DNA from 3 places in the Aureimonas sp. D3 genome. Region 3 is predicted to be linked to each of the others. Evidence: predicted binding sites of a transcription regulator. Region 3 holds the regulator's gene; each other region holds the start of a gene.
What was found. Region 3 encodes LexA, which represses DNA repair genes until DNA is damaged. Its sites were predicted from a motif close to TGTTCNNNNTGTGTTCNG; they were not measured.
Positions count from the first base shown of each region.

Region 1: the regulator LexA is predicted to act here: its motif matches at 1,488-1,505, upstream of AUL36_RS00675 (ATP-dependent helicase).
Region 2: the regulator LexA is predicted to act here: its motif matches at 2,570-2,587, upstream of AUL36_RS18665 (LexA family protein).

Region 1 is NZ_BBWM01000002.1:105,216-110,308, forward strand. It holds gene AUL36_RS00670 (AsmA family protein) at 1-1,292, opposite strand, end outside; gene AUL36_RS00675 (ATP-dependent helicase) at 1,530-4,154, shown strand; gene AUL36_RS00680 (hypothetical protein) at 4,277-4,873, opposite strand; gene AUL36_RS00685 (hypothetical protein) at 4,870-5,093, opposite strand, start outside.
Region 2 is NZ_BBWM01000060.1:3,708-8,800, reverse strand. It holds gene AUL36_RS23935 (hypothetical protein) at 1-837, shown strand, start outside; gene AUL36_RS18670 (Y-family DNA polymerase) at 842-2,104, opposite strand; gene AUL36_RS18665 (LexA family protein) at 2,101-2,538, opposite strand; gene AUL36_RS18660 (DUF6456 domain-containing protein) at 2,785-3,441, shown strand; gene AUL36_RS18655 (hypothetical protein) at 3,434-3,625, shown strand; gene AUL36_RS18650 (hypothetical protein) at 3,735-4,142, shown strand; gene AUL36_RS23405 (HNH endonuclease) at 4,467-5,093, opposite strand, start outside.
Region 3 is NZ_BBWM01000035.1:32,121-37,213, reverse strand. It holds gene AUL36_RS10205 (molybdopterin molybdotransferase MoeA) at 1-791, shown strand, start outside; gene lexA (transcriptional repressor LexA) at 863-1,597, shown strand; gene AUL36_RS10195 (ComEC/Rec2 family competence protein) at 1,578-3,851, opposite strand; gene gltX (glutamate--tRNA ligase) at 3,985-5,093, shown strand, end outside.

The DNA of each region.
Region 1 (5,093 bases), on a different contig from region 3:
CCGAAGAAGCTCGCCGGCTGGCGCGCCGCCACCAGAAGCGAGCCGCGAAAGCCCGGCTTGGCGCTGAGATCGGCGAGGCCGGATGCTTCCACCAGGGTGCGGCCGGGAAACTCGCCGCTCAGCTTGTCGATCGACCAGCCCTCCTGCGAGGGCGAGCCGGCAAAGCTGACATCGCGGATCGACGTGTCGCCGATCGTCACGATCGGCAGCGACAGGCGCAGACGGCCGGGCAAGGGGCTGGCTGGAAGGCGCGCCAGCGCTTCACGAATGCCGGCGATCCGCTCCGACAGGCTCGGGACCGTGCCGCTCGTGCTCTCGGCGGGCGCGAGCCGGTCGAGATCGACTTCCTGCCCGGACAGGTCGACGTCGAAATGCGGAATGGGCCCGAAATTCAGGCTCGCCGCGCCGGTGACGAGATAGGGCGCTTCTGCCGCCCCGACCGAGGCGCGCAGATCGGACAAGGCGACGAGTTGCGACGACAGCGTGAAACCCGCCTGCATCTGGATCGGCGGCGTGGACGCGCTCCCGGTCTCGCCCTGCCCCGCCGCCCGCTCCTTCTGCACGGCCAAAGGCGTGCGGAACGTCATCGTCCCGTCCAGCATGGGCTTGCCCGGCACGCGGGATGCGGTCCCCGACAGGCTGACCGACAGGCTCGGCGCGTCGGATTCGGCGGTGACGCGCAGAGGCAGCGTCCCGTCGCCGGGCGCAACCCCGGTGGAGAGGCTGACGCGCAGGAGCCGGCCGTCGAGACGCAGCGTGCCCGCGCCCGTGATCGGGCCGAGCAGCGAGCGCGCCGAGAGATCGGCGTCGATGTCGCTCAGTTGAATCCGCCGATCCACCCGTTGATCGGTCAGAGCAACGGAGCCGCCGGCGATCCGCACTTTTTCGAAGACCACCGGCAGATTGGCGGGAAGCTGCGAGGCGGCGACGGGCCAGCGAACCTGTCCGGCCTTATCGATATCAAGCGACAAATTGGGCCGGTCCATCTCCGTGTTGAAAATGCGGACCTCGCCAGACAAGAAGGGCGCCAACTCGGCGTCCATCCGAAACGCACTCAGCGTCAGGATCGGATCGCCGGCATCCCCCACCACCACATCGTTGAAGGCAATGGAGGGGAAGGGCAAAAGCCGCGCCGACACCGCGCCGCGCACCTCGACCGGCTGGCCGAGCAGGCGCGAGGTTTCCGTCTCGAAGGCCGAGCGATAGGTCGTCCAGTCCACGAAGCGCGGGCCGACCCAGAGCGCCAGAAGACATGCGATCAAGACGCCGCCGAGGATGATGAACAGCCGCAAGCCCGCAGGTCCCTTTATGTCGAATCATTCGGGCCGCTGGCCCTAGCTTTCGGAAATCCTAACAGTTTTGGCGCTCGCCGGTCATGCGGCTTGGCGCGCGGCGGTTAAGATCGCGCTTTAGAAGCCCCTCTCTCTCCACAAGGGCGGGGCGACGTGCCACGCGCTCCTCCCCTCTTTGCCGCAAGGCCGCCGACATGTTCCCCTAGTGTTCCCTGCAGAATCCATTAAGTAGTCGGCATGACCGAACTCTCCGATCCGTCCGCCCCCGGCCCGAAGAAGCCCTCCGGCATCGCCGCCCGAGCCCTTGCGGCGCGCGGCGGGCCCGTGGCTGCGCCCGCGCCCGACTATCTCGCAGGTCTCAATCCCGAGCAGCGCGCGGCGGTCGAGACGACGGAAGGGCCGGTTCTGGTGCTGGCCGGCGCGGGCACCGGCAAGACGCGGGTTCTGACGACGCGCATCGCCCATATTCTCAAGCTGCGCCTCGCCTATCCCTCGCAGATTCTGGCCGTGACCTTCACCAACAAGGCCGCGCGTGAGATGAAGCAGCGCATCGGCCTTCTGGTCGGCGGCGAGGTCGAGGGAATGCCCTGGCTCGGCACGTTCCACTCGATTGGCGTCAAGATCCTGCGCCGCCATGCCGAACTGGTGGGGCTGAAGTCGAACTTCACGATCCTCGATACGGACGATCAGATCCGCCTGATCAAGCAGCTGCTCCAAGCCGAGAATCTGGACGACAAGCGCTGGCCGGCGCGCACCTTCGCCAATCTTCTGGATGGCTGGAAGAACAAGGGCCTGACGCCCGATACGATTCCGGAAGGCGATGCGCGCTCCTTCGGCAACGGCAAAGGGCGCGAACTCTACCGCGCCTATCAGGCTCGCCTCTCCACGCTGAACGCGACGGATTTCGGCGATCTCCTGCTCCATCCCATCGCGATCTTCCGCGACCACCCGGACATTCTGGCCGATTATCACAAGCGCTTTCGCTACATTCTGGTGGACGAGTATCAGGACACCAACGTCGCGCAATATCTCTGGCTGCGGCTTCTGGCTCAGATGTCGGATTCCCGCCGGGACGCCGGCCAAAGCGCCGTGAATGTCTGCTGCGTCGGCGACGACGACCAGTCCATCTATGGCTGGCGCGGCGCGGAGGTGGACAATATCCTGCGTTTCGAGAAGGATTTTCCGGGCGCGACCGTGATCCGGCTGGAGCGCAACTATCGCTCGACCGCCCATATTCTGGGCGCGGCCTCCGGCCTCATCTCCGTCAACGAGGACCGGCTCGGCAAGACGCTGTTCACCGACCTCCACGATCCCGAGCACGAGAAGGTCTCGGTCAATGCGGGCTGGGACTCGGAGGAGGAAGCGCGCACGATCGGCGAGGAGATCGAGCAGCTTCAGCACAAGGGTCATAAGCTCAACGACATGGCGATCCTGGTGCGCGCCTCGTTCCAGATGCGCGAATTCGAAGATCGCTTCGTCACGCTCGGCCTGAATTACCGCGTCATCGGCGGTCCGCGCTTCTACGAACGGCTGGAGATCCGCGACGCGCTCGCCTATTTCCGCTGCGTCTGCCAGCCGGCCGACGATCTGGCCTTCGAACGTATCGTCAACACGCCCAAGCGTGGCCTCGGCGATGTGGCGATCAAGCTCCTGCATGAATATTCCCGCGCCAAGGGCCTGCCGCTTCTGGCCGGCGCGGCCGATCTGGTGCAGGGCGACGAGCTGAAGCCGCGCCCGCGCGCGGCGCTGGCCGAGGTCTTGCGCCATTTCGACCGCTGGTCCGGCCTTCTCTCGACCACGCGGCACACCGATCTCGCGGAAATGATTCTGGACGAGTCCGGCTATACCGAGATGTGGCAGGCCGACCGCTCGGCCGAAGCGCCGGGGCGGCTCGAAAACCTGAAAGAGCTGATCCGCTCCATGGACGATTACGAGAGCCTGCCGGGCTTTCTCGAACATATCGCCTTGGTGATGGACGCCGAACAGAACGCCGAAACCGACGCCGTATCGATCATGACGCTGCATTCGGCCAAGGGACTGGAATTCGAGACCGTGTTCCTGCCCGGTTGGGAGGAGGGCCTGTTTCCGCATCAGCGCTCCCTCGACGAGGGCGGTCGCTCCGGCCTCGAAGAAGAGCGCCGCCTCGCCTATGTCGGGATCACGCGCGGCAAACGGCGGGTGAAGATCACCTTCGTCTCGAACCGGCGCATCCATGGCATGTGGCAATCCACCATTCCCTCGCGCTTTCTGGACGAGTTGCCGGAAGATCATGTCGAGGTGATCGAGGCCTCCGCCTCCTATGGCGGCTACGGAGCCGGCGGCATGGGCGGCTATGGCGCGTCGCGCTGGGACGCGAACGCCTTTTCCGCCTCCTCCTATGGCACCCCCGGCTGGCGGCGCGCGCAGGCGGCAGGCGGCATGGGCGACACCTATCAGGGCGGGCGCGGGCGCAAGATCGAATATAACGAAGGCGGCGTATCGGGCTCGGGCGCACGCGCGGCCAGCACGGCCGACAAATATATTGCGCGGGATGGTGGGGCAGGCTCTCAGGGGCGCAGCGGCTTCGCCGGGCGCATGGACGACGCCTTCTCCGCGCAGCACTCGCGCGGCTCCAACCAGCCGCCGCGCAAGGGCGGCGGGCTCTACTCCTCGGCGCAAAGCGGCGGGCCGCGCGAAATCGAAGGAACGCTGGTCGCGAAATCGGTGTCCGACGAAGCCAGCCCCTATGGTGTCGGCGACCGCGTGTTCCACAGCAAGTTCGGCAACGGAACGGTGTCGCTCGTGGAAGGCAACAAGCTGACCGTCGATTTCGACCGCGCTGGCCAGAAGCGGGTGCTGGACGGGTTCGTTACGCCGGCCTGACGGCCTTCACCTCAGGCGGCCAAACGGATCTGCCGCGTCGTCCCTGGGGGTGGGCATACGAAAAACCCGCCCTGCTCCCGAAGGCGCAGGGCGGGTTTCGTCTGTTCAAAACGACGGTAGGATCAGGACACGCCAGCCATCAGCTCATGGACGCGGCGCAGATAGGCTTCCGCCTGTCGGGCGCGGGCCTCGGCCTCTTCGGCGCGCTGCTCCGCGCGCTTGGCGCGAACGCTCGTTTCCCACTCGTTGTATTCGGAATTGCGCAAGGCGACTTCCGCGCCGGCCAGCTTCTCGTCGGCCGCCTTCAAGCGCTCTTCGAGAACCTGAATCTGGGCCTGGGCGCGCTGGTGCTCCTCGGCCGCGCGATCGGCCAGGGCGCGGTTCTGCTTCTCCAATTGGGCGAAGCGCTTTTCGTAGCTGCGGATCGTGCCCGCTGCCTGCTCCACCATGGAAAGAGTCTGTGTCCAGTCCCCGCCCGGCGCATCGACCGGCATGGTTCCGGTCATCGGCTCGATCAATTCGCCCGAAGACGCGACCGCGACCGCGCTGCCTTCATTAGCCGGCGCGGGGATTTCGCCCTCGCGCAGCGGCAGCGGCTCGGCGCCGCGGAACATGGCACTGAGCTCTTCGGCCGTGGTGTCGAACAGGGCCGAGGGCGCGTCCGGCTGGGCCACGTCGATCTCGATTTCGCCGGCCAACTCGTTGCGGATCGCGCTCATTCTTCGTCCCCTTCACGATTGCTGAGGAAAGCGGCGCGCAGATCGGCCTCGACCTGCGCATCGCTGTCCGATCCCATGACCTTGCTGAAGCTGCCGATGATGGCATCGTGCATCTTCGCCAACCAGGCTTCGGCCTCGCTGGCGCGGGCCTCGGCGCGCCGCGCGCGGGCCTCGGACTCGGCCAGCCGGACTTCGGTCTCGTCCAGCTGCTCCTGGAGCG
Region 2 (5,093 bases), on a different contig from region 3:
CCCCTAATCGGAATTTCCAAGAACAGGATCATTTGCCCTCTTCTGGAATTGCTTGCTGCGCGAATGTCGTCAGGTATTTTTTATGACGTGATTGGCTTGGGTGCCGATATTCGCAATGAAATTAGTGATAGGTTCGAACAATACTGTTTTGATCTCATTCAGATCGCTCTAGGCGGTTTTGCAGTGGAGAGGAGTTGGAAGTACAGACCGATCGGAAAGAAGGACATCGACACTCCGGATATTATCGTTAGCGATAACGAAAAGGTCTCAGTGATTGTTGAATGCAAAGCGACAAGAATGAGCTATGAGGCCAGATTCTCTGAAGACCCCATTGCGTCCGCCGCGCGCGGTTATGGCGAGCTTGTGAAGGGGGTTTTTCAAATCTGGCGGTTTGCTTCTCATCTGCGCCGAGGTCTTGTTCCTGGGCGAGAGCGGTCAAAGGATATCAGCGGCATGGTGCTTACCTTAGACACTTGGCTTAGCATGGTTGAGCCCATGCAACAGAACGTTCTTGAGCAAGCAAACGCTATGGCGGACGAAAAGGACCCGTCGATCACTTTTGAAGACCGCATCCATGTGCAATTCGTACCGTGCAACGACCTGGAATTTGCCTATCAAACGCAGTCCCAAAACTCGCTTTTCGAAGCCATAAAAGGTGCAATCGGTAAGAAGTACGAGGGTTATCTCCTATCAGCGGTGCATAGAGAAATGTTTCCTAATGCAGTGGATGTAAACGCATATCCCTTTGGCGATAGGATTGTAGACTTGCTTCCATGGTGGGGGGAGCTCGAAGTCAGACGAAAACATAGAAAAGACGGTGGGGCATCGTTGGGCTAGCCTCTCATCGCGCTACTGGAACTTCAGCAAGACGTGTCGTCCATGCGGGACTCTTCATCGCCCGCTTCGTGTCGAACGATCGTGCGCCGATCCCCGCCGTCCCGAGCGCCAGCGTCTCGCGTCCATAGCGGGAGTTCACCGCGTCCATGACCGACATCAGGTCCGCGCCTCGGCTGTCAGTTGCGGCGAAGAGGTCCGTCTGCTCCCGGCCGATGTCGCACAGGTCTTCCAACATTACACCGCACTTCGTGTAGACGCAGCCCTCCTGCCACATGCTCTCCACCATGCGGGACGCCCAGCGCACGATGACGCGCGTGTCGTTGGTTGGCGGCGAGAGGCGGCAGGAGCGCTGCGAGGAGGGCGCGTTCGCCTTGCGGCCGTTTCCATGCGCAAAGCCGATCAGCCGGCCGGCCACCGACCCCTGCTCGCGGATCTTCTCGGCCGCGCGCGCCGCGCGCCGCGCCATCGCCTCGCGCAAATCCTCGATCGTCGTGACCGGCTCGCCGAACATGCGCGTGACGGCCGTCGCTTGGCGCTTTTCGGGCTCGATGACCAACTGATCGTCGCCGACGCCGTTCAGTTCGCGCACGAGCCGCTCCAGCACCACCGTGCCGACGCTGCGTGCTTGATGCGGGTCCATGGCCGCGAGATCGGCCGTGGTGCGAATGCCGAGCGGCGCGAGGCGCTCCGACAGCGCGCGGCCGATGCCCCAGACCTCGGACACGGGCCAATTGCGAAACAGATGCCGGCGCAGGTCGACGTCGTGCAGATCAATGACGCCGCCGAACACCTTCTCGCCCGCCTTGGCGAGGCCGTTGGCGACCTTGGACAGGGTGCGCGTGGGGCCGAGCCCGATGCGCGTCGGCAGGCCGGTGTCGCGCTTGACCTTGGCGATGACGGCGAGGGCGGTCGCGATGTCACCCAGCCCGTCCGCGCGCACAGGCAGACGGAACCAGCTTTCGTCGATGGAATAGATTTCGATCTGGTTCGAGAACTCGGAGAGGACCGCGTTGAAGCGGCGGTTCATGTCCGAATAAAGCTCATAGTTGGAAGAGCGCAGTGCGAAGCCGTGCCGCTTGATCAGTTCGCGCATCTTAAAGACCGGCGCGCCCATTTTCACGCCGAAGGCCTTTGCCTCGGCCGAGCGCGCAATGGCGCAATGGTCGCCGTTGGACAGCACAAGAACCGGCACGCCGCGCAGGGCCGGATCGAAGACGCGCTCGCTCGACACATAGAAGTTCTCGACGTCCACCAGCGCCCAGGTCATCGCTGATAGTCCCGCACCCCGGCGCGCACGACGCCCCAGATCTCCACGGTCTCGTCGCAGATGCAGAGGGGATAGCTCATGCGCGCGTTGCGCGGTTCGAGATAGCCGACGCCTTGGCGGATCACGAGCTGGCGGCAGACGAACCCGCCCTCGACGATGGCGATGACGATCGAGCCATTGCGCGCCTTCGCGTCCCGATCGACGACGACGATGTCCTGATCGTTGATCCCGGCGTCCGCCATGCTGGAGCCCGAAATGCGAAACACGAAGGCCGCCGCGCGATCGAGGCGCAGAAGCTCGATCAGGGACAGCGCATCGTCTTCCCAATCCTGCGCAGGCGAGGGGAAGCCGGCACCGGCCGACGCCACGACCCGCAAGCGGAAGCCGGGTGGGACGGCGGTGAGGGGCACAGGATGGTTGGTGTTGGGGAGCATGCGTGATCCTGTCGGCGATTCGGTTCGTGAACCGAACATAACGGGAACAGCTTGCTTGGGAATAGATACCTTATGCCGCTGTGGATTGCGGGAGGCAAGTGTTGCGTGGTCGCAGCCGAAAAGCGCGAATCGCCTGTGAACTAGGAAAGAAAGCCGACGATCTGCTTTGATTATCGCAAAGGGCTGCTCCATAATGTGCGGGCATTACCCGACGGGCCGGCTCCAGTGCCGAGGAGCAAGGCCAGCATGCCTGAGAAGACCCCCGCCGAATTCACCCCCGGCCAGACGAAGACCCTTGATGCCTCGACCGATGGCCGAAGCCCCCGGATCGCTTGCGGCTCGTTCGCCAAGCTTCCGTTCGCGCGCTATCGCGAGCGCGCCCGGCAGCCTGTCCAGTTCCGGAATCTCGGCGTCGATATCCGCATGGCCGAGGTGGACAATCCTGCTTTCACCAAAGCTTCGCGCGAGAGCGCGGACAATCCGCGCACCGTCACAGCCGCGCGCAACTCCAACGAAAGCCCGCTGGTGCGGCTGGAGCACATGGGATCGATCGACGCGCGGCAGGCGCGCGCCGGGCACATGTTCCGCCAGCTTTACGAGCGCATGATGGGCGGGCAGCGCTCGCCCTCCTTCCTGCAAATCCGCGTCGATGGCGGATCGGCTCCCGATGCGTTCACGGACAGCCGGGGCCGGGCGTCGAGCCAGTTGCGGACGATCTCGGAGGAGATGACGCCCGACGATTATGCGGTGGTGCGGTTCGTCTGCGGCGAAGGCCGCTCGCTTCGAGAGCTCGACAAGACGCTCGGCGTGCGCAAGGGCGGCGGCAAGCTGCGCCTCGTGGCCGCGCTGGACAAGTTGTCGGACGTGTTGGGGCTTGGGAAGCCGAAGGCGAAGGATGGCTAAGTCGCTCACCCCCGCTGGCGTGTCGCCCGAGATGCTCCACGAGATGGCCCGGCGCGTGGAGCGCCTAACGGTCTCCCGCCGCGACCCGGAGGCATTCTTCGTGGAGCGGTCCGAGATCGCCGACGCCTTGCGTAAAGAGGCGTGGAAAGCGGAGCGTGAGGCGCGCGAAACCCCAAGAACATAAGTGAAGCTCCCCGTCTCCCAACACGCCACAAGAAGCGTCCTCAGCCAGCGAAAGGCTCAGTCAAGCGCCTCAACCTAAGATAGTTTAGAATCCAACAGGAGCGTGTGTGATGACGAGCATCGCAAATCTGCTACAAAATCGCTCACCGAGCGGCGAGAAGCTTGGAGTGTCTGCAGATCGCCCCAGAATGATAACCTCCATCGCCGAAATCTATTCGCGAGGAGGTTATAGGATGAAGCCGACAACCCATGCGATTTTCACCACCGGTGAAGCTCTGAAGCCGGAGACCCAGGAGGAAAGGTCGAAGCTCAACGGAACGCTCTCGCTCGCCGACTTGAATGAATATCGGGCCAACAACGGGCTCAAAACGACCCTGTCCCAAATCGACTTCGACACGCTGCTCAAGCGAACCGAAGGTCACTTCGAAGATTTCAAGACCGATGCGACGATGAACTATCGACGCAACCTATACCTCAGGGACATGAGCGAGGATTTCATCCCAAACGGTCGCTCATAAGGGCACGGCTTCCACAGACGCCATGCAACTTTGCAACCAAAAGCCGGTTCCCAAACGCAGCATGCTTTAGAGCTTGACAGGCGGGGTCGCTAAGAGCATAAAAGGCCTACGGTCGGAAGAAGCGCCAAAAACGCTTATCCGGCCTTTTTCATGTCCAATTGACGGTTTGTGGCGCGCCGGAAGCGCCCGATCAGCTTGCCGGCCGGGATGGTCCCGCCGGCGAGACGCCCGGCCTGGCGGTTGATGCGCCGGGGAGACGGACCCGGCACGGTCCTGTCTCCCCTATAGGCCTAAATGCTCGAACCTTCGTATGGGACGTCTTTCTCAGTGCGAGAGCTTCAGCTTACGAATTTCAGCAGCCTCTTCTACCGATACCCAACGTCGCTCTTTTGCAATCAATCGGTGAAGTAGCCTGTGGCAGCATGCGCATAGAAGAGCCATATCGGACAACTTTGTAGTCACTTCGCCTTCAGCGGTAGATAGCGGAACGCGGTGGTGCGCTTCATATTGTGCTTCTGCTAGGCTACGATCTTCGAATCGCTCACCTGGGCCACACATTTCGCAAACCAACGGACGATTTGCCATTTTTGCTAGAAGTTTACCTCGCAAACGGGCATCTCTATAACGGTGCCTAGCAGTAAGCACCTTTCCCTCGGTGAAGGTTTCTTCGTCCGACACGCTGATTGCGAGATCTGGGTCTTGCAGGCGTAAACGTAAAAGGGCCGCTAGTTCGCGTAGCTCCGTATAGCGAGTAGGAGGGAACTCGCTCACTACCTGACGATCTCCGATTGAGGAGGCTAAGCCTCTGTTTGGGTCAATCGCGGAGAGAAGGTTCTGTAATTTAAGGGCGACCCCATCCACGTTGCGAAAATTGTCACGGCGTTTGTCCATAGGATGGATGTTGATCCTCCTAAGAAACTGAGACAGTTCGATGACGTCGCGGTGTCCACG
Region 3 (5,093 bases):
TCCAAGCAGGTAAGCCCGTTCTGGCTGATGGAGCCGTTTTGCGCCCTGCTTCCATCGCTCTCGCGGCAAGCGCCGGATACGATTTTGTGCCCGTGCGCGCTCGCCCCCGGGTCGCGATCGTCATGACGGGCAGCGAACTGGTCTGGCCTGGCACGCGCCCTGGTCCCTCGCAGATCGTCGCGTCAAACGGTTTCGGTATTGCAGCGATCGTGGAAGCGGCGGGTGGCGACGCCATCTCCTATGGCATCGTCCCCGACGATCGAGCAGCCTTGCGACGGGTTTTCGAGAATGCCAGAGCCGAGGGAATCGACGTTTTCGTGACCATCGGCGGAGCTTCGGTCGGTGATCATGATCTTGTTGCGCCGGTCCTGCGGGAGTGCGGTGTCGAACTGGATTTCTGGAAGGTCGCCATGCGACCGGGAAAACCTCTGATGGCAGGTCGCCATGAGGCGATGCGATTCCTGGGCCTGCCCGGCAACCCGGCGTCGAGCCTCGTAACGGCGGAATTGTTTCTTCGGCCGCTCGTGGAACGTCTCGCCGGGCGCCCGTCTCGCCCCCGATACGAAACCGGAACACTCGGTGCGGCCGTTCTCGAGAATGACCATCGGGCGGACTTCATGCGCGCAACGATCGAACAAGACGACGACGGACGAACGGTCCTCATGCCGCTTGCTCGGCAGGACTCGTCGCTTCTGAGTGTCTTCGCGACCGCCGATGCCCTTTTGGTTCGTCCCCCTCATGCCGCCGCCGCCCAGCCGGGAGAAACCTGCGAGTTCGTTCGATTGACGTGATGGAGTTCCTTGCAGAACACAAACAGAACATATAGGGTTTGTTCAGGTTTTGTTTTGTCCGGATTCGCGCGATGTTGACCCGCAAGCAGCATGAATTGCTTCTCTTCATTCATGACCGTTTGCAATCGGTCGGAATTCCTCCCTCCTTCGACGAGATGAAGGAGGCTTTGGATCTGAAATCCAAATCGGGAATCCATCGTCTCATCACCGCCTTGGAGGAACGGGGCTTTATCCGGCGTCTCCCCAATCGGGCTCGGGCTTTGGAAGTCCTGCGCCTGCCGGACTCCCTGAGTGGCAAGGATTCGAACGGCGGTTTGGCGGTACCGACGGCGTCGGAAGCGTCGATCTCGCGGCAAGTGATCCCTCTTCCGAAGCGTGCCGGAATCGAGCCGGTCCTGGCGAGAGCGGAACCGGCCAATGATTCGATGCCCGTACCGGTCATGGGACGCATTGCTGCAGGCGTTCCCATTTCTGCGATCCAACAAAACAGCCGGTCCATCGCCCTCCCGGTCGAGATGTTCGGCTCCGGTGAACACTACGCCCTGGACGTCAAAGGCGATTCGATGGTCGATGCGGGCATTCTGGACGGAGACACGGTTCTGATCCAGCGTTCTGAGACGGCGACAGCGGGCGAGATCGTCGTGGCTCTGATCGACGACGAAGAGGCGACGCTCAAGCGCTTTCGTCGGCGAGGCTCCGTCGTGGAATTGGAAGCCGCCAATCCTGCCTATGAGACGCGTGTTTTGGAAGCGGGCCGGGTCAAGGTTCAAGGGCGTCTTGTCGGGCTCATTCGGCGCTATCACTAGAACGATGAGGTAACCCGACCTGCCCGGGTTCGGAGCGCTGGTTTCGCCTTTCGCTTTCCGGCCATGGGGCCGATCGATGCACGTTCCATTCGTTGAAGGGCTGAGCGATCGAGGGTTGAAGGGTCCATTGCGCTCCGTTTGCGGAGGGAAGCAAAAGAGCGCCGGTCTGCCGGAGAGTGCGAAGCGTGACGAGCTTCGCGCCGGAACGGCACGACGTCATGCGGGGCGCTCGCGCCATCACGGCGATGTCGGCACTGTCGCAAAGCTCTCCCATACGTTCCAGTTTGTCGCTCCATGCGATGCGGAGGCCTGACCGCGATGTCGCGCGGCAGATATCGCCTGAACACTCGAACTGCTTCCGAGGGGTACGAGACGGTGGCAATCGAAGTTGAAATGCGCGTTGCCATTGATCGTGGATGAAGCGATTGGGCCGCTTGCGCAGATCAATGGTCGATCCATCCTGGCCGATCACCGCGATATCCCGAGCATCCTCCGCAATCAGAAGCTCGGGTCGATTGGTCGGTGGGATCAAGACCCAGCCGAGCGTCAATGGCAAAACGAAGAGCCAGCGCATCGCGCTCTGGCAAAATGACAGGACGAGTAAAGCCATAGTGAGGCTGAGAAGGCTTGCGAGGCCGATCTGGCCCACGGCGTAGTCCGGTAATTCTTCAGCCAGGCGTTTCGCCAGCCAGAATACGACGTCCAGCCCCCAACCGATGGGATGCAACGCCATGCTTTCCCAACCAAAGGGCATCAGGCAGACCGAAGCCAGAGCGAGCGGCATGATCCAGAACGAAAAGATCGGCGTCGCCAGAACATTGGCCACGAGGCCGAATGGAGCGGCCCGCTGAAAATGATAGACGGCATAGGGTGCGGTCGCCGCACCCGCGATCAGGGATGACAGAAACGCGCCGAGAAGCAAAAGTGCGAGTGTTCGAAAGCGAGCGTGATCGCTTGCCTTACCGTCGGACTGGTTCGACCAGCGAGAGTATGCGCCGTATGCACCCACCAGAGCGGCGGTTGCTGCGAAGGACATTTGGAACGTAGCGGTCATCAAGGCGTGCGGAGAGATCAACATCACCGCCATCGCTGCCATACCGACGTTGCGGATTGTCAGTGCAGGTCGATCCACCAGAACCGCGCCCAGCATGATGGCGATCATGATGAAGGAGCGTTCGGTGGCGGCATTGTCTCCAGCTAGTAGGAAGTAAAAGCCGGTGACCCCCAAGGCCAGGACCGCGCCGATCTTCCTCGTCTGCCATCGAAGGGCGATGGCCGGAAAAGCGGCAGCCGCGCCTCGCACAACGACCATGGTCATGCCCGCGACCAGTGCCATGTGGAACCCGGAAATCGAGAGGACATGGGCAAGACCCGTCGCACGGAGCGCGTCTTCGATGTCCTTGGGGATGCCGGCCCGTTCGCCATTGATCAAGGCCGCTGCGACGGCTCCTCGTTCGTCAGGGAGAACAGCCCGAATGCGTTCGCCGATCGCGAGACGAAGGCTTGCGACTTGGCCCATCAGGCCGCTGGGTACCGCCTCCTCCTCTTCGGAGACCTTGGGAGGGCCCAAGGAATAGCCGAACGCGCTCGTACCATCGAAAAACGGCGTGAAGGCAAAATCATAAGCGCCGGGAAAAGCTGGTCCTGCTGGCGGACTTAGCCGCACGAGCCCGGAGTAGCGGGCCCCGATGGGCAAGGGCTCGTGTCGGCTCGACACGAGAACGCGAACGCGTTGCGGCGGACGCGAAAGGGTCGGCCGCTCCGTTCGCTCGACATCGATCGTGTATCGATAGCGCCCGCGATCGTTCTGTTCCCGCAGAGTCACCACGCCGATGATGCGTGTCGTGGCATTCCCGGACAACATGACCGTTCGTGTCGTGGTCAGTTCCACCCATCCCGCACCCAGCCCCAAACCGAAGCCAAGAGGCAGGAGAAGCAGCGACCGCCTGAAAGGTTTAGCCTCGGAGAGCCTCGAAGCAAGCCAGCACAGCGCAAGAAGGGCGGGCGCGAGCCAGACAAAGGGGCGCCAGCCGCATCCATAGATCAAACCGATCGCCAGCATGGTCCCGATCGGAAGGAACGCGAAAGACGAGCGCTGCTCTTGCTCGATCTGGATTTGATCGGCCAGCCAGGATTTCAGGCGCAACAAAGAATTGCGGCTGCGCCCCCATCTCTGCTCGGAGCGCTCACCCGGCTTGTCGATCCGCAGATCCGATGTCGATGGCATCGGTGCATCAGGCGTTGTAGCCGGCACGGGCGCTCCGCCTTGAGTCCTTCTAGGTGTATGTTACACACCGAAGCACGAAAGCGCAGCCCGGTCTGTCCGGTCAGGCGCATCCCAACCGGGGCCTGCGGCGAGGTCGCGCCCCGCTTTCAAAGGCAGACGAATGACCGACCGCGTGGTGACACGTTTCGCCCCCTCGCCGACAGGCTTCCTTCACATCGGCGGCGCGAGAACGGCCCTGTTCAACTGGCTCTATGCCCGGCGCATGGGTGGCACGATGCTGCTGCGGATCGAGGATACGGACCGCGAGCGCTCCACGGACGCGGCGGTTCAGGCGATCATCGAAGGTCTCGACTGGCTCGGCCTGAAAGCCGATGGTGAGCCTGTGTCGCAGTTTGCGCGCGCTGCCCGGCATCGCGAGGTGGCGGAAGAACTGGTCGCCGCTGGCAAGGCTTATTATTGTTACGCTTCCCCCGCCGAGCTTGATGAGATGCGCGAGAAGGCGAAAGCTGAAAAGCGCCCACCGCGCTACGATGGCCGCTGGCGCGACCGCGACCCCTCGGAAGCCCCTGCCGGCGTTGCTCCTGTGATCCGCATCAAGGCGCCGCAAGAGGGCGAGACTTTGGTTCGCGATGTGGTTCAGGGAGACGTTCGTTTTCCAAACAAGGATCTGGATGATTTCATCCTGCTCCGCTCGGATGGCACCCCCACCTATATGCACGCCGTCGTCGTCGATGATCACGATATGGGTGTGACGCACATCATTCGAGGCGACGATCACCTGACGAATGCCGGACGTCAGACCTTGATCTATCAGGCGATGGGCTGGGACGTGCCCGTCATGGCGCATATCCCGCTCATTCATGGTGCGGACGGCGCCAAGCTCTCGAAGCGGCACGGTGCCTTGGGTGTCGATGCCTATCGCGGGATGGGCTACCTGCCGAAAGCGCTTCTCAATTATCTCGTGCGCCTCGGCTGGAGCCATGGCGACGACGAGGTGATGTCGATCGAGAACATGATCTCGTGGTTCGATACGGTCGACATCAACAAAGGCGCAGCTCGCTTCGATTTCGCCAAGCTGGATGCGATCAACGGCCATTGGATTCGCGGCTCGTCCGACGATGATCTCGTGGAAACCCTGATGGTGGAACGCGACCACCTGCCGAATGGCGATATTCTTCGTCAGCATGACGATGCGACCGTTCGCGCGCGGCTCGGCGCGGCCATGGCTGGGCTGAAGGAGCGAGCCAAGACGCTGGTCGAATTGACCGA